DNA from 3 places in the Blastococcus sp. SYSU DS0616 genome. Region 3 is predicted to be linked to each of the others. Evidence: predicted binding sites of a transcription regulator. Region 3 holds the regulator's gene; each other region holds the start of a gene.
What was found. Region 3 encodes LexA, which represses DNA repair genes until DNA is damaged. Its sites were predicted from a motif close to TCGAACANNTGTTCGA; they were not measured.
Positions count from the first base shown of each region.

Region 1 (5,518 bases), on a different contig from region 3:
ACCCGGCGATGCCGGCGAGGCTGAGGGTGAAGCCGATCTCCCGCCCCAGCAGGATCAGGCAGGCGTAGACCACCACCGCCGAGAGGATCAGGCTGGCGATCATCACGAGGCCGAGCAGGCGGTAGTAGACCAGCGCGTACACGAAGACCAGCGCGATGCCGAGGGCGCCCGCGATGAGGCCTGCCTCCAGCTGCTCCTCGCCGAGCTCGGTGGAGATCGACTGGGCGGTGGCCTGGGTGAAGGTCAGCGGCAGGGCGCCGTACCGGAGCTGGTTGGCCAGCTCGGTGGCCGACTCCTGGTCGAAGCTGCCCTGGATCGTGGTCTGGCCGTTGATGGCGCCCTGGATGGTGGGTGCGGAGACGACCCGGCCGTCCAGGGTGAAGGCCACGTTCGACCCCACGTTGGCCGCGGTGTAGTTGGCCCACGTCTCCCGCCCGCCGGACCGGAAGTCGAGCAGGACGATCCAGCTGCCGTCGGTCGGGTGGGTGGCGGCGTTGGCGTCGTCGATCTCGGTGCCCTCGATGATCGTGGGGCCGAGCAGGTACTTGACGGTGCCGTCCTCGCTGCACGCGGCCACGAAGTCCTCGGGCCGGGTCACCTCGCCCAGCAGCTCCTCCGCGTCGCAGGTCAGCGTCGCGAACTCGGCGGCGGCCTCCTCCTGCGTGACGGCGGGGGCGTCCGGGTCGGGCAGCGTGGGGTCGGCGACGGCGCCGTCGCCGGTCGCCGGGTCCTCCGCCGCGTCGCCGGTGTCCTCCGCGGCGCTCCCGTCGGCCGTCTCCCCCTCGATCGCCTCGGCGTCGGTGCCGGGCTCCTCCTCGGCGGGGCCGGCGGGGGCCACCTCCAACACGGGCCGGAAGCGCAGCTGCGCCGTGGCACCGAGCTCCCGGGCCTGTTCGCCGTCGTCCCCGGGCACCGAGATGATGATGTTGGAGTCGCCCTCGGTGACCACCGAGGCCTCGGCGACGCCGAGGCCGTTCACCCGCTGCTCGATGATCCGGCGGGCCAGCTCCAGGTCCTCCTGGGCCGGCGCTTGGCCGTCTGGGGTGCGGGCGGTCAGGGTCACCGTCGTGCCGCCGCGCAGGTCGAGGCCGAGCTGCGGCGTCCGGGTGTCCCCGGTGAAGAAGACCAGCCCGTAGAGCAGGGCGACGATCAGCACGAACGCGCCGAAGTAGCGCCCCGCGGGCAGGGTGCGGTTGGCCACGGAGGTCCCCCGGGTCAGACCGTGCCGTCGGCCGGGCGCGCGGGGTCCTCGTCGGACGGCGCGGTCCCGGCCGGGCGGCGGACCTCGAGGATCGCCTGGCGGGCGAAGGTCGCCACGACACCCGGCGCGATCTCGAGGTCGATGGTGGTCTCACCGACCCCGGCCACCGTGCCGTGCATGCCGCTGGTCGTCATGACCGGGGTGCCGACGGTCAGGGAGGCCAGCAGAGCCGCGTGCTGCTCCTGCATCTTCTTGCGCTGTCGCGCGGGCAGCACGAACAGCACGACGGCCAGCAGGGCCAGCATGATCAGCGGGAAGTACTCCACGACAGGTGTGCCTCTCTTCCGCGACTGGTTGCTCGCGGTGGGTGCGGCCCGGGACGGGACCGCTCGGGTGCATCGGTTGCCGTACGCACGGCGACCAGGCGGGACGCGCACGGCCCGGCCTGCGAGTTGCGCGCCAGCGTCCGGGAGTCTAGGCGTCGAACAGGGTCTCTGACGACGACCCCGGTGCCTGTGGGTCTGCTGTGACCCGGCCGAGCGCGCCGCCGCCGGCCGGCAGCGGCCGGCCGAGGTGCGCCCAGGCGGCCTCGGTCGCGACCCGCCCGCGCGGCGTGCGGGCCAGCAGCCCGGCGCGCACCAGGAACGGCTCGCACACCTCCTCCACCGTGTGCGGCTCCTCGCCGACGGCCACCGCCAGGGTGGCGACGCCGACCGGCCCGCCACCGAACTTGCCGACCAGCGCGTCCAGCACCTCCCGGTCCAGCCGGTCCAGGCCCAGGTGGTCGACGTCGTACAGGGCCAGCGCGGCCTCGGCGACCTCGCGGGTCACCCGGCCGTCGGCCTCCACCTCGGCGTAGTCGCGCACCCGGCGCAGCAGCCGGTTGGCGATGCGCGGGGTCCCGCGGGAGCGCCCCGCGATCTCCGCCGACCCCTCGTTGGTCAGCTCCACCCCGAGCAGCGCCGCGCTGCGGGCCAGCACCCGCTGCAGGTCGGCCGGCTCGTAGAACTCCATCTGGCCGACGAAGCCGAACCGGTCCCGCAGCGGGCCGGTGAGCAGCCCGGCGCGGGTGGTGGCGCCGACCAGCGTGAACGGGTTGATCTCCAGCGGGATCGCCGTCGCCCCGGGGCCCTTGCCGACGACGACGTCGACCCGGAAGTCCTCCATCGCCATGTAGAGCAGTTCCTCGGCGGGGCGGGCGATGCGGTGGATCTCGTCGATGAAGAGGACGTCGCCGGGGGCCAGGTTCGACAGCATCGCGGCGAGGTCGCCGGACCGCTCGATCGCCGGCCCGCTGGTGATCTTCACCGAGGTGCCCAGCTCGGAGCCGATGATCAGCGCCAGGCTGGTCTTCCCCAGCCCGGGCGGGCCGGAGAGCAGGACGTGGTCGGGCGTGCGGCCACGGCGGCGCGCCCCCTCGAGCACCAGCGCCAGCTGGCGGGCGACCTTGGGCTGGCCGATGAAGTCGTCGAGCGAGTGCGGGCGCAGCGCCGACTCGACGACCCGCTCCTCGTCCCCCGCCTGCGGCGACACCGACCACTCCGGCGCCGCCTCGGCGGCCAGCTCACCGGTCAGCGACCGGTCGAACGGCGCGGTCACGACCTACCCAGCAGCTGGAGCGCCCGCCGCAGCAGCACCGCGACCTCCACGCTCCCCGTCGCCGCGAGCTGCTCGTCGGCCACCGGGGCCAGCTGGGCGACCGCCCCCTCGGCCTCCTTGCCGCTCCACCCCAGCCCGACGAGGGCCGAGGTGAGCTGGTCCCGCCACGGGGCCACCGGCGTGACCGACGGCAGCCCGGCGGGCGCCGGCGCGTCCAGCGAGGTGTCGGTGCTGGTCGAGCCGAGGCGGTCGCGCAGCTCGAGGATGAGCCGCTCGGCCCCCTTCTTGCCGATGCCGGGGACCTGCATGAGCGCCTTGACGTCGGCCATCGAGACGGCGCGGCGGACCTCCCGCGGCGGGTGGATGGCCAGCACCGCCTGGGCCAGCCGCGGCCCGACGCCGTTCGCCGTCTGCAGCAGCTCGAACAGCTGGCGCTCGTCGTCGTCGGCGAAGCCGTAGAGGGTGAGCGAGTCCTCGCGCACGACCAGGCTGGTGGCCAGCCGGGCGGCCTCCCCCACCTGCAGCCGGGCGATCGTCCCCGGGGTGCACTGCACCGCCAGGCCGATCCCGCCGACCTCGACGACGGCGCCGTCGGGCCCCACCGCGGCCACCCGGCCGTGCACGCTGGCGATCATCGGGCCGCCACCCCCGTCCACCGGGGCAGCGTGCCGGTGGACCGCACCGGCGCGCCGATCCCGCCGGCGATCGCGGCGGTCCGCAGCCGCTGCTGCGCCGGGCCGCGCCACGCGTGGCAGACCGCCAGCGCCAGGGCGTCGGCGGCGTCGGCCGGCTTGGGGGCGGTGGCGAGCCCCAGGACCCGGGTGACCATGAGGGTGACCTGCTCCTTGTCCGCGCGGCCGTTGCCCGAGATCGCCGCCTTCACCTCGCTGGGCGTGTGCCAGGCGACCGGGCGGTCGGCCTGGGCGGCGGCCAGCGCGGCGACGCCCGCCGCCTGCGCCGTGCCCGTCGCCGTGCCCTTGTTGTTCTGGGTGAACACCCGCTCGATCGCCACGACGTCGGGACGGTGCTCGCGCAACAGCGCCGTGACGGCGGTGTGCAGCTCGAGCAGCCGCAGCTCGAGGTCGAGCTCGGCCATGGTGCGGACCACGCCGACGCCGACCGCCGTCGGCCGCGCCCCCGGGCGCCCGTCGACCACGCCCCACCCGCACCGGGTGAGGCCCGGGTCGATACCGAGCACCCGCATCGTCACGCTCCCGTCAGCCGAACTGGTGTTCGACCGAGGCTAACCGCAGCCCCCGACCGGACCCCGTCAACACGCCAGGTGATCTGACGAATCGGCACCGGGGTCCTTCTAGGCGTCGGCGGTGACCTTCTCCATGACGTCGTCGGGCACCTCGTAGTTGGCGTAGACGTTCTGCACGTCGTCGAGGTCCTCGAGGGCGTCGATGAGCTTGAAGACCTTGGTCGCCCCGTCCTCGTCGAGCTCCACCTGGACGCTGGGCAGGAAGCCGGCGTCGGCCGAGTCGTACTCGATACCGGCCTCCTGCAGCGCGGTGCGCACGGCCACCAGGTCACCGGGCTCGCAGATGACCTCGAGCGTGTCGCCCAGGTCGCGCACCTCCTCGGCGCCGGCGTCCAGCACCGCCATCAGCACGCTGTCCTCGTCGACGTCGCCGGACTTCGGCACCACGACCACGCCCTTGCGGGAGAAGAGGTAGGAGACCGAGCCGGGGTCGGCCATCGACCCGCCGTTGCGGGTCATGGCGGTGCGGACCTCCATGGCCGAGCGGTTCTTGTTGTCGGTGAGGCACTCGATGAGCACCGCGACACCGCCGGCCGCGTAGCCCTCGTAGGTGATGCCCTGGTAGTCGACGCCACCGGCCTCGGCGCCCGATCCGCGCTTGACCGCGCGGTCGATGTTGTCGTTGGGCACCGAGCTCTTCTTCGCCTTCTGGATGGCGTCGAAGAGCGTCGGGTTGCCGGCGGGGTCACCGCCGCCCGTGCGGGCGGCGACCTCGATGTTCTTGATCAGCTTGGCGAAGAGCTTGCCGCGCTTGGCGTCGATCCCGGCCTTCTTGTGCTTGGTCGTCGCCCACTTGGAGTGGCCGCTCACGGCTCTCCCCTCTCTGCGTCGGCCAGGTGAGCGCGCACGATGTCGACGAACAGCGCGTGCACCCGGCGGTCCCCGGTCAGCTCGGGGTGGAAGCTGGTGGCCACCACGTCGCCCTGGCGGACCGCGACGATCCTACCGTCGGCCGCACCGCCCACGACCCGCCCGAGGACCTGCACCCCCGGGCCGGCCTCCTCCACCCACGGCGCGCGGATGAAGACGGCGTGCAGCGGGCCCCCGCCCAGCCCGTCCAGCTCGACCCGGGTCTCGAAGGAGTCGGCCTGCCGGCCGAAGGCGTTCCGCCGGACCGTCACGTCCAGCCCGCCGACGGTCGGCTGCCCCGGCGGGGCGCCGACCAGCCGGTCGGCGAGCAGGATCATGCCCGCGCAGGTCCCGTAGGCGGGCAGCCCCGCGCGCACCGCCGCGCGCAGCGGCTCGAGCAGACCGAACCGCCCGGCCAGGGTCCCCATCGTCGTCGACTCCCCGCCGGGGACGACGATCCCGTCGACGCCGGCCAGCTCCTCCGGCCGGCGCACCGGCCGCGGCTCGGCCCCCTCGGCCCGCAGCACCGCGAGGTGCTCGCGGACGTCGCCCTGCAGCGCCAGCACCCCGATGACGGGGGCGGTCACCACCCGCGGGTGGCGTAG
Region 1 is NZ_JBJHAJ010000007.1:42,323-47,840, reverse strand. It holds gene secD (protein translocase subunit SecD) at 1-1,201, opposite strand, end outside; gene yajC (preprotein translocase subunit YajC) at 1,216-1,527, opposite strand; gene ruvB (Holliday junction branch migration DNA helicase RuvB) at 1,676-2,800, opposite strand; gene ruvA (Holliday junction branch migration protein RuvA) at 2,797-3,435, opposite strand; gene ruvC (crossover junction endodeoxyribonuclease RuvC) at 3,432-4,004, opposite strand; gene ACI79K_RS07145 (YebC/PmpR family DNA-binding transcriptional regulator) at 4,113-4,874, opposite strand; gene pdxT (pyridoxal 5'-phosphate synthase glutaminase subunit PdxT) at 4,871-5,500, opposite strand; gene pdxS (pyridoxal 5'-phosphate synthase lyase subunit PdxS) at 5,497-5,518, opposite strand, start outside.
Region 1: the regulator LexA is predicted to act here: its motif matches at 4,022-4,037, upstream of ruvC (crossover junction endodeoxyribonuclease RuvC).

Region 2 (5,518 bases), on a different contig from region 3:
CAGGCGGAGTGGTTCCGGTCGTGCAGTCGCGTGACCATCGCGGCGATGTTCGGCACGAGCAGCACCAGCGCCGAGATCGCCGTCACCGGTCCGCCCTGGTCCGGGAACGGCCAGAGCAGGTCGAACCCCCCGTCGCGGCTGATGCGCGGGTAGCTGTCCGGGAACCAGGTCGCGTCGATCGAGGTGGCGACGAGCCCGAGCACGGCGAAGACCAGGACGTAGCGCTGCCACCAGTCCCGCCGCCGGATCCGCCCGGTGGGCAGGTACCAGTCCAACGGGGTCCACGAGCGCCGCGCCGGCGGGGCGCTGGTCATCCGCGGACGGCTTGGCGGCAGCCGGAGTCCAGCGCCCGGGCGGCCGTCGCCAGCACGGCGACGACGTCCCGGCCGAACCCCACGTCGCAGGGGTGGGTGCCGCCGGCGATCGCGGCGGAGGTCAGCTCGTCGACGGCGACGGAGAACGCCTCCACCGGGGCCTCGACGTCGGGCAGGAGGACGAGCCGGCCGGCGTCCCCGTGCACGAAGAACTCGATGCCGGTCGACATGGACGCCACCGTGTGCGAGAGCGTCACGGTCGACGCCGTCCCCGACTCGTGCGTGAGCACCAGGTGGACGGTGTCCCGGAGCCCCGGGCCGGCCTGCACCGCGACGACCGGCCCCAGCGCCGGCACCAGCACCGACAGCGCGTGCGGGCCGATGTCCCACAGCGCCCCGTGCTCCTGCCGCCACGGCGAGGCCGCGAAGGGCGTGCCGGCCAGCGAGGAGAGCCAGGAGCCGGCTCCGCCGGCCAGGCGGGTGCGCGCGGCCTGGGTGAGCCAGGTGGAGGTCGCCGTCTGGAAGCGGAAGGTGAAGAAGACGACGGAGGCGACCCCGGCGGCGCGCACCGCGTCGACCACCCGGTCGGCCGCTGCCACGTCGAGCGCGATCGGCTTCTCCAGCAGCAGGTGCTTGCCCGCCTCCGCCGCGCGCACCGCGAGCGACGCCTGCACGTCCGGCGGCAGCGCGATCGCCACGGCGTCGACCTCGGCCAGCAGCGCCTCGACGTCGCCGTGGCCGGGGACCTCGAACTCCGCGCCGAGCGCCTTCGCCTTGGCGAAGTCGCGGCCCCACACGCCCACCAGCTCGGCCGACGGGTGGCCGGCGAGGGCGGTCGCGTGCACGGCACGCGCCCAGTGACCGGTGCCGAGGATTCCGAAGCGCACGGTCAGACCGCGCCGAACTGGCGGTCGCCGGCGTCACCCAGGCCGGGCACGATGTAGGCCTTGTCGTTGAGCCCCTCGTCGATGCTGGCGGTGAAGACGCGCAGCGGCAGCCCGCTCTCCTCCAGCCGGCGGATGCCGTCCGGAGCGGCGAGCGCGCACAGCACCGTGATCGAGGTCGTGCCGCGCGCGGTGAGCAGCTGGCAGCAGTGCACGAGGGATCCGCCGGTGGCCAGCATCGGGTCGAGGACGAAGACGTCGCGGCCGACGAGCGACTCCGGCAGCGAGGCCATGTAGGCCTCCGGCTGGAAGGTCTCCTCGTTGCGCGCGAGCCCGACGAAGCCCATCTGCGACTCCGGCAGCATCCCGTGCGCGGTGTCGGCCATGCCGAGGCCCGCCCGCAGCACCGGGACGATGAGCGGCGGCGCGGCCAGCCGGTAGCCGGTCGTCGTGGTGACGGGGGTGGTGATCGGCTCCTCGGCCACCGCGAGGTCGCGGGTGGCCTCGTAGACCAGCATCTGCGTGAGCTCGCGCAGGGCGGCGCGGAACATGGCGTTGTCCGTGCGCTCGTCCCGCATCCGGGAGAGGCGGGCACGGGCGAGCGGGTGGTCGACGACGGTGAGCTGCACGCCGGACACCGTATCGGCACCCGGCGCTGCGTTCGCCCGGTCACTGGGGGCGCCTTCCGACCTGGCGCTCAGGCGGCCACCAACGGGTTGCCACGGGCCTCGGCGGCCAAGCGACGCCGCAGGTCCCGGTTCCCCATCAGGACACCCACGGCCCAGGCCATGTCCATGCGCTCGCCCCCCGCGCGCATCGCGTCGGGCAGCGGCGGCTTCCCGTCCGGGAACAACGGGTCCGCCGACGCACCGGGGGCACCGGCCGCCGGTCGCGGGGACGGCCGAGGCTCCGGGCGGCGGGCGGCCAGCTCGTCGACCGGCTGCACGCCGACGAAGGCCGCCTCGGCGGGGACCTCGGGGCTCCCGGCCAGACCCGCCAGACCATGGGTGAAGGCGGCGTCCGCGGCGCCCCACACCCGCCGCCCGTCGGGGGCGAGCGCGACCAACCGGCCGTCGCGCCGGGTCAGCACCAGGTCCAGCTCGTGCACCGATCCGTGGTCGACGTCGCAGAGCAGCACCAGGTTGTCGAGGTCCGTCCCACCACCGAACAGCCAGTGCCGCATGTGGTGGGCGTGCAGCCGTTCGATCCGCGTCTCGGTGCACCCCGGCCGGGCGCAGCCCCCATCCCGGCGCAGCAGCGCACGCCGCTGCGCGCGGGTGGCCAGCCGGCGCTTGCGGCCCACGCCGAGGACCTCCCGCCCGCACTCCAGCATGGTCACGACGGTCGCCTCGCAGAGCATCCGCCGGACCTCGGTCGCGTGCAGCGCCGGGCCGCCATCGAGGTAGGCCTGCCCGGCGGCAGCGTCGTCGGCGAGGACGGCGGCGTCGACGTGCACCACGACCTCGCGCCGGGGTGGGTCACCCGGCCGCCGGTCGGCGTGGTGGGCGGCTCCGGCGAGCCGGGCGACCGCCGTGCAGCGCCGGGCCCCCGTCCGCTCGCGGGCGCACGCGATCTCCTCTCGTTCCAGGTCCTCGTCCCGCTCCAGGCCTCCGGCCACGCCCGCTTCCCGCTCCGCGGCTGCCCGCTTCGCCGCGGCGCGGTCCCGACGGGCTTCGCGTTCGGCCAGCGAGTCGACCGCCGCGAGGAAGTCCGCACCTTCCTCGGGCGCAAGGCGCATCCGTACGACGAGCATGCCGTCGTCGTCCCACCAGTGCTGGAACTGCCGCTTCAGTGCGATGGTCCCCTCGTCGGCGCGGTCCGCCCGCCGCCACGAGCGGACCAGGCGTTCCACCTGCGAGGCCGTGGCCTCGAGCGCCCTCTCCAGCAGCTCCCGCTCGGTGTCGGGCTCCGCGACGCGGGTCAACGCCCGGACCTTGGAGTAGGACAACCGCCCCTCGGCGAAGGCGGCGGAGATCAACGGCAGCGCACCGAGACCCCGGGCGACCCGGACGTGCTCCCGGGCCGTGCCCGGGGCCATGCCGCACTGCCAGGCCAGCCAGTGGGCGCACGACAGGATCCCGACCGCGCGCCAGCCCTCCCGCCGATCGAACTCGGCCACGAGCCGCAGCCACGCGGCGGTGGCGGCGGCCAGCCGCACCGCGCCGGACGCGATCTCGCGTGCCAGTTCCGGCACGGACTTCTCCACCACGACGCCTCCTTCGAACGTGTGATCGAAGCGTAGGAGCGGGGGGTGACATCTCCGGCCCAGCAGGCACGTTCCCGCGCGGGAGCGCCCGACGGACGGGGCGCCACCCCCAGCAAGGGGGACGTTCCCGCGGGAACGCCCGACCGGGGGGTCCGCCACCCGGGTCCGAGGGGGCCGAGCGCGTTCCCGCGGGAACGCCCACCGGCGGGTCGGTCACTCGCGATCCGAAGGCCCCGAGCACGTTCCCGCGGGAACGTCACGAGCTCGGCTGCGGGTCAGGACCGCCCCTGCGGGTGAGCGCGTTCGGGACCGGTCCCCCGGCAGGGGAGAATGGCCGGCATGACCCACGTGCTCGACCCCGACGCGCTGCCCGGGGCGACCCCCGCGGTGCACGCGCCGTCGCCGCCGTACGACGACGTGACCCGCTCCGACTCGGCCTTCCGCGCCTTCCTGCACGGCCTGCCCGGCGTCGACCAGGTGGGCGCCGAGGCGCGCGTCGCGCAACTGGGCACCCGGTCGATCAAGACCACCTCGAAGGCGTGGGCGATCGACACCGCCATCTCGATGGTCGACCTGACCACGCTCGAGGGCGCCGACACCCCCGGCAAGGTGCGCAGCCTGGCCGCCAAGGCCAAGCAGCCCGACCCGTCGGACCCGACGACGCCGCAGGTCGCCGCCGTCTGCGTCTACGGCGACCTCGCCGGCGTCGCGCGGGAGGTGCTGGCCGGCACCGGGATCCACGTGGCCGCCGTCGCCACCGCCTTCCCCAGCGGCCGCGCGAGCCGTGCGGTGAAGCTGGCCGACGTCCGGGACGCCGTGTCGAACGGCGCCGACGAGATCGACATGGTCATCGACCGCGGCGCGTTCCTGGCCGGCCGCTACCTCGACGTCTACGAGGAGATCGTCGCGGTGAAGGAGGCCTGCGGGGACGCACACCTCAAGGTCATCCTCGAGACCGGCGAGCTGATGACGCTGGACAACGTCCGGCGCGCGAGCTGGATCGCCATGCTCGCCGGCGGCGACTTCATCAAGACCTCCACCGGCAAGGTGAGCCCTGCCGCCACACTGCCCGTCGCCCTGGTGATGCTGGAAGCGGTCCGCGACTTCCGCCTCGCCACCGGCCGGCAGGTCGGCTTCAAGCCCGCCGGCGGCATCCGGACGACAAAGGACGCGATCAAGCACCTCGTGCTGATCAACGAGACCGTGGGCCCCGACTGGCTGGACCCCGACTGGTTCCGCTTCGGCGCCTCCAGCCTGCTCAACGACCTCCTGCTGCAGCGGCAGAAGCTGCGCACCGGCCACTACTCCGGCCCCGACTACGTCACGGTGGACTGACAGCGATGACCAGCGTTTTCGAGTACGCCCCCGCGCCCGAGTCGCGGTCGATCGTCACCATCGCCCCCTCGTACGGCCTGTTCGTCGACGGCGAGTTCGTCGACGGCTCCGGCGAGCCGCTGAAGACGGTGAACCCGGCCACCGAGGAGGTGCTCGCCGAGGTCGCTACCGGCACCACCGCCGACGTCGACCGCGCGGTGCGCGCCGCCCGGAAGGCGTTCGAGAGGACCTGGGGTCCGATGCGCCCCGCCGACCGCGGCAAGTACCTGTTCCGCATCGCCCGGCTGCTGCAGGAGCGCGCCCGCGAGTTCGCCGTCCTCGAGTCGCTGGACAACGGCAAGCCGATCCGGGAGTCCCGCGACGTCGACGTCCCGCTGGCCGCGGCGCACTTCTTCTACCACGCGGGCTGGGCCGACAAGCTGGACTGGGCGGGCCTCGGGCCGGGACCGAAGCCGCTGGGCGTCGCCGGCCAGGTCATCCCGTGGAACTTCCCGCTGCTGATGCTCGCGTGGAAGGTCGCCCCGGCGCTCGCGACCGGCAACACCGTCGTCCTCAAGCCCGCCGAGACCACCCCGCTCACCGCGCTGCTGTTCGCCGAGGTCTGCCGCCAGGCCGACCTGCCGCCGGGCGTGGTGAACATCGTGACCGGCGCCGGCGACACCGGCCGCGCGGTCGTCGAGCACGACGACGTCGACAAGGTGGCTTTCACCGGGTCCACCGACGTCGGCCGGCAGATCGCCCGCGCGGTCGCCGGCACGGCCAAGTTGCTGACGCTGGAG
Region 2 is NZ_JBJHAJ010000027.1:20,950-26,467, forward strand. It holds gene ACI79K_RS17210 (DUF805 domain-containing protein) at 1-314, opposite strand, end outside; gene ACI79K_RS17215 (Gfo/Idh/MocA family protein) at 311-1,201, opposite strand; gene upp (uracil phosphoribosyltransferase) at 1,204-1,827, opposite strand; gene ACI79K_RS17225 (DUF222 domain-containing protein) at 1,896-3,407, opposite strand; gene deoC (deoxyribose-phosphate aldolase) at 3,744-4,739, shown strand; gene ACI79K_RS17235 (aldehyde dehydrogenase family protein) at 4,745-5,518, shown strand, end outside.
Region 2: the regulator LexA is predicted to act here: its motif matches at 3,418-3,433, upstream of ACI79K_RS17225 (DUF222 domain-containing protein).

Region 3 (5,518 bases):
GTGCAGGCCGGGGCCGCGGACCCCTTCGACCCCGAAGACCTCGGCGTCGGCTCGGACGGGAGCGTCTGGATCGCCGACACCGGTGACAACGGCACGAGCCGTGCCACCGTCGCGCTGCATGTCCTCCGGCCCGACGGCGCGGCAGCGCTGCATCGGCTGACCTACCCCGACGGCGCGCACGACGCCGAGGCGCTGCTCCTGGCCCCGGACGGGACGCCGTACCTCGTGACCAAGGAAGTGCTCGGCTCCAGCGGGGTCTACCGGCCCGCCGCCGCGCTCGTCGACGGCGGCACTGTGCCGATGGAGCGGGTGGGCACGGTCAACGTCACCCTCACCGGAACCCCGGGTGGCCCCGTGGGTCGTGCGGGGCAGTTGCTGATCACCGGAGGTGCGGTCGCCGGCGACGGGAGCGCACTGGCGCTGCGCACCTACACGGACGCCTACGTGTGGCCGCTGTCCGGTTCGGACGTGCCCGGTGCGCTGGCCGGCGAACCGGTGCGGGTGGCGCTCCCCGAGTCGCCGCAGGGCGAGGCCGTCAGCTTCTCCGCCGACAACCGGGCGCTCGTGGTCGCGAGCGAGGGCCTGCCCAGCGCCGTCACCGTGGTTCCCCTGCCCGCCGCGACCGCCGCCGCGAGCCCGACTCCCGCGGAGGACCCGCTGCCGTCCTTCGCGGAACTCGCCCGCTCGGACCGCTCGCCGATCGCCTCGGCGCTGATCGCCGCCGTCGTCGCCACTCTCGTGGTCTGGGTGGGCGGGAAACTGCGCCGCCGGACCTGACCCTCAGACCCGGCGCAGGACCGACACCACCCGCCCGAGGATCGTCGCCTCGTCTCCGGGGATCGGTTCGTAGGCCGGGTTGTGCGGCAGCAGCCACACGTGACCGTCCCGGCGCTTGTAGGTCTTCACCGTCGCCTCGCCGTCGATCATCGCCGCCACGATCTCCCCGTTCTCGGCGGTCGGCTGCTGGCGGACGACGACCCAGTCGCCGTCGCAGATGGCGGCCTCGACCATCGAGTCGCCGGCCACCTTGAGCATGAAGACGGTTCCCTCGCCGACCAGCTCGCGCGGCAGCGGGAAGACGTCCTCCACCGCCTGCTCGGCGAGCACCGGGCCACCGGCGGCGATCCGGCCGACGAGCGGGACGTAGGCGGGCGCGGCGGCCTGCACGCCGTCGCCGACCACGGGGGTTTCGACCGGTGCCGCGGTGGCCCGGCCGGCATCCCCGGGCAGTCGCACGTCCAGGGCGCGCGGCCGGTTGGGGTCGCGCCGCAGCCAGCCCTTCTTCTGCAGCACCGAAAGCTGGTGCGCGACCGAGGACGCCGAGGACAGCCCGACGGCCTCGCCGATCTCACGCACCGACGGGGGGTAGCCGCGCCGGTCGATGGAGTCGCGGATCACCTCGAGCACCCGCCGCTGCCGCTGGGTGAGCCCGTCCCCATCGGCCGCGCGGTCGGGAAAGGCCCGTACCGACGCCGAACCGTCCGCCGTCCCCGGGGCCACGCCCGCGGTGCCGCCCCGGTTGCCGGACGTCCTGCTCGAGTCCGCCACGTCTCCTCCTCGCCGGCTGCCCGCGCAGCTCTCGACCCTCGTCGTCGGAGGAACGGTAGCGCCGATCGGCGGCCACTTCAAACAGGTGTTCGAAACTTTCCCGTGTCGCTCCCCAAGTGTCGGTCCCATCCGGTAGACATCGGACAGGCGTTCGAATCGAACACACGTTCGGGTCCGGCGGGTGCCGGCCAGGAGGGCTGAACACATGACGAGCAGCACGGCACTGCGGGTCTGCGGCCAGGTGCCGGTCGACCCGGGGGAGCGGCGCGCCGGTCCGCCACCCGCCCGGCATCTCCGGGTGCTCCCGCCACCTCGCTCCTACGCGGAGCTGCCCGAACCTCTGCCCGCGCCGGCTCGCGGCAGGACGAGCGGCCCGCGGGCGACGGTGGGGCGGTCGCCCGGCCGGGGGTGTCGGGGGCGGGTGGAGCAGCCGCCGCTCCGGTTGACGTCGCGCGGCCGTCGCGTGCTCGTGGTCCTCACCCTCCTCCTCGCCGCGGGCGTGATCGTCCTCGGCAGCGCCGTCCTCGGGGATGCGGGTGGCGGATTGGAGCTCATGGGGACGACCAATGTGATCGTCGAGCCGGGTGACACGCTCTGGTCCATCGCCGGCACGGTCGCCGACGGGCGCGATGTCCGCGACGTCGTCGTCGACATCCAGCGGCTGAACGGGCTCGGCTCCGCGGCCATCTCGCCTGGTCAGGTCCTCGTCCTGCCCTGACGGCCCCGCAGGGCTCGGTGCCTGCGCGCCAGGGCAAGGTGTTCACAACGCGGCTCGGCGACTTCGTCAACCCTCAGTACAGGCACGTTCACCGTGCGTGCTGGTCGGCCACCTACGGTACGTCCGTGTCCAGCGTCATGGAGAACCGCGCCGCCGTGTTCACCACTCGTCCCCAGGCCGTCGAGGTCCACCAGGCGGGTGCCTGGTGTGCGGGGGAGCTGTTGGGGTGGCGACACGACGACTCCGGCGCGTGCCAGATGTGGGTGCGGGTCGTCACCGGAGGCGAAGAGCAGGCGCTCTGGATCGACCTGGGGGATGTGCGGCTTCCGGAGTCGCCGGTCGTCGAGGTGTCCCCGGTGACGCAGGCGATGCCCGCCTCCCCGTCCGCGGCACCGCTCCGGGACGGTCCGTCGACCGATGTCGAGGCGACCGCCAGCCTGCCGCTGCTGCGCGACCGCTGCGAGCCGCGGACCGGTGCCCAGCGGCCGGGCGGTCGCCGGCGCGCGCCGGAGAGCGACCCCGTGCAGGCCGCGCCGGCGTCCTCGGTGCCGGTGCCTCCTCCGGGTCGGCACCGCGCTCCGGCCACCGAGTCCGGCCCGGTCGTGGGCCGGCACCGCGCCGCCGACACCGACCTCTTCCCGGCCGTCGTCGAGAGCGCGCCGGACGCGCAGTCCCCGACCCGTGAGGACCGACCGCGGGGCGGTGGCTGGTCGGTGCCCGCGGCCCGCTCCGCGAGCACGGTCGAGACCCGCTCCACGGCGAGCGGCTGGACCCCGCCGGCCGACGTCGACCAGGATCTCCTGACCCGCCCGATGCGGTTGAGCGACCAGATCCCGCACTCGCGGCGGCCCCGGGTGGGCGGCGCGGTCAGCGTCTGATCGTCGTTCGGCGGCCCTCGCCGCGTCGACCCCGCGGGGGTGCTCGGCGCCGCCGTCGGGTGCCCGCCGGGTCGCCCGTGGCCGGGTGCGGACCGCCCAGTTCGCCGATCGGTGTGCGGCCGGCGCGTGGTTCTGCGGGTCGGAACCGCGCATGAGCGCACAGCCTTGCCGGGGCGAGCGTCCCCGGGTCGTTCCTGCGGTGTGTCGCCGCGCTCGGCACCCTCTCCGGGGAGCGTCGGGCACGGAGTTCGGCGCGTCGTCGCGGCGTGTCCTGTGACAGCTGGGGACCGCTGTTCCGCCTGCGCACCGCAGTGTCGGGGCGGAACACGCCGACGGAACGATCACTTGCACATCTTGTGTGGCCCGTCCTAGGGTTCCCCTACATCTAGTAGTTACAGAGCTGTAAGCCCGTCCACAGGCTGGTCCTCAGGTTGTCCCCGGCGCATCCACCGGATGTCCCCAGGGGAGTGCACAGCCGGCCGGTGGCGGGCGCGGCGCGAAGGGAGGTGAACCACCGTGCGTTGCCCGTTCTGCCACAACGCCGACAGTCGGGTCATCGACTCGCGGGAGGCCGACGAGGGCGCCACCACCCGGCGTCGTCGCTCCTGTCCTGCGTGCGGGCGGCGGTTCACCACCGTCGAGGAGGCGGTGCTCGCCGTCGTCAAGCGCAACGGCGTCAGCGAGCCGTTCAACCGCAGCAAGGTGGTCGCGGGCGTCCGGCGGGCCTGCCAGGGCCGGCCGGTCGACGAGGGTCAGCTCAAGCTCCTCGCCCAGCAGGTGGAGGACGCCATCCGCGCCAGCGGCGCGGCGGAGGTGCCGAGCCACGAGGTCGGCCTGGCCATCCTCGGCCCGCTGCGCGAGCTGGACGAGGTGGCCTACCTCCGGTTCGCCAGCGTCTACCGCTCCTTCACCTCGGTGGCCGACTTCGAGCGGGAGATCGCCGAGCTGAAGGCCCGGCAGCCCGCCGCGCCGCCGGGGGAGACGGGCCCGCCCGAGCCCCGGCGACCCGTTCCGTCCGGCACCGGCGCCGGCACCTGAGAACTGTCGGTGCCACCCGATAGACAGCAGTTCGAGCAGTTACCGATCGCGGCTCTTCCCCAGCCCCCGATCCACCACCGCGCAGCACCACCGCGCAGCCCCGCGAAGCACCACGCGACACACGACCAGGGAGAGCTCCACACCATGACCGAGACCGACGACCGCGTGGCCGGCGCCCGCCCCCGCCGCAGCGCCAAGACTCCCAGCCGGGCCAAGGGCCTCAAGATCAAGCGCGTCTTCACCACCGCTGGTGTGCACCCGTACGACGAGGTGACCTGGGAGCGTCGTGACGTCGTCATGACCAACTGGCGGGACGGCTCGATCAACTTCGAGCAGCGCGGTGTCGAGTTCCCGGCCGAGTGGAGCATCAACGCCACCAACATCGTCACCACGAAGTACTTCCGCGGCGCCGTCGGCACCCCGCAGCGCGAGACCAGCCTGCGCCAGCTCATCGACCGCGTGGTGCTCACCTACACCGAGGCCGGCCGCGAGCACGGCTACTTCGCCACCGAGGGCGACGCCGAGGTCTTCGAGCACGAGCTGACCTGGATGCTGCTGCACCAGTACTTCAGCTTCAACTCGCCGGTCTGGTTCAACGTCGGCACGAGCGCGCCGCAGCAGGTCAGCGCCTGCTTCATCCTCGCCGTCGACGACGAGATGGACTCGATCCTGAACTGGTACCGCGAGGAGGGCCTGATCTTCAAGGGCGGCTCCGGTGCCGGCCTGAACCTCTCCCGCATCCGCTCCTCCAAGGAGCTGCTCTCCTCCGGCGGCACGGCCTCCGGCCCGGTCAGCTTCATGCGCGGCGCCGACGCCTCCGCCGGGACCATCAAGTCCGGTGGCGCCACCCGCCGCGCGGCGAAGATGGTCGTCCTCGACATCGACCACCCCGACATCGAGGAGTTCATCGAGACCAAGGCGCGCGAGGAGGACAAGATCCGCGCGCTGCGCGACGCCGGGTACGACATGGACCTCGGTGGCAAGGACATCACCAGCGTCCAGTACCAGAACGCCAACAACTCGGTCCGCGTCTCCGACGAGTTCATGCGCGCGGTGGAGGAGGGCGACGAGTTCGGCCTGCGGGCCCGCCTCGACGGCTCGGTCATCGAGACCGTCGACGCCAAGTCGCTGTTCCGCAAGGTCACCCAGGCCGCCTGGGAGTGCGCCGACCCGGGCATCCAGTACGACGACACGATCAACGACTGGCACACCAACCCCGAGACCGGCCGCATCAACGCGTCCAACCCGTGCTCGGAGTACATGAGCCTGGACAACAGCTCGTGCAACCTGGCGTCGCTGAACCTCATGAAGTTCCTCAAGGATGACGGCACGTTCG
Region 3 is NZ_JBJHAJ010000001.1:328,159-333,676, reverse strand. It holds gene ACI79K_RS01605 (hypothetical protein) at 1-777, shown strand, start outside; gene lexA (transcriptional repressor LexA) at 781-1,548, opposite strand; gene ACI79K_RS01595 (LysM peptidoglycan-binding domain-containing protein) at 1,970-2,266, shown strand; gene ACI79K_RS01590 (hypothetical protein) at 2,392-3,144, shown strand; gene nrdR (transcriptional regulator NrdR) at 3,661-4,182, shown strand; gene ACI79K_RS01580 (vitamin B12-dependent ribonucleotide reductase) at 4,327-5,518, shown strand, end outside.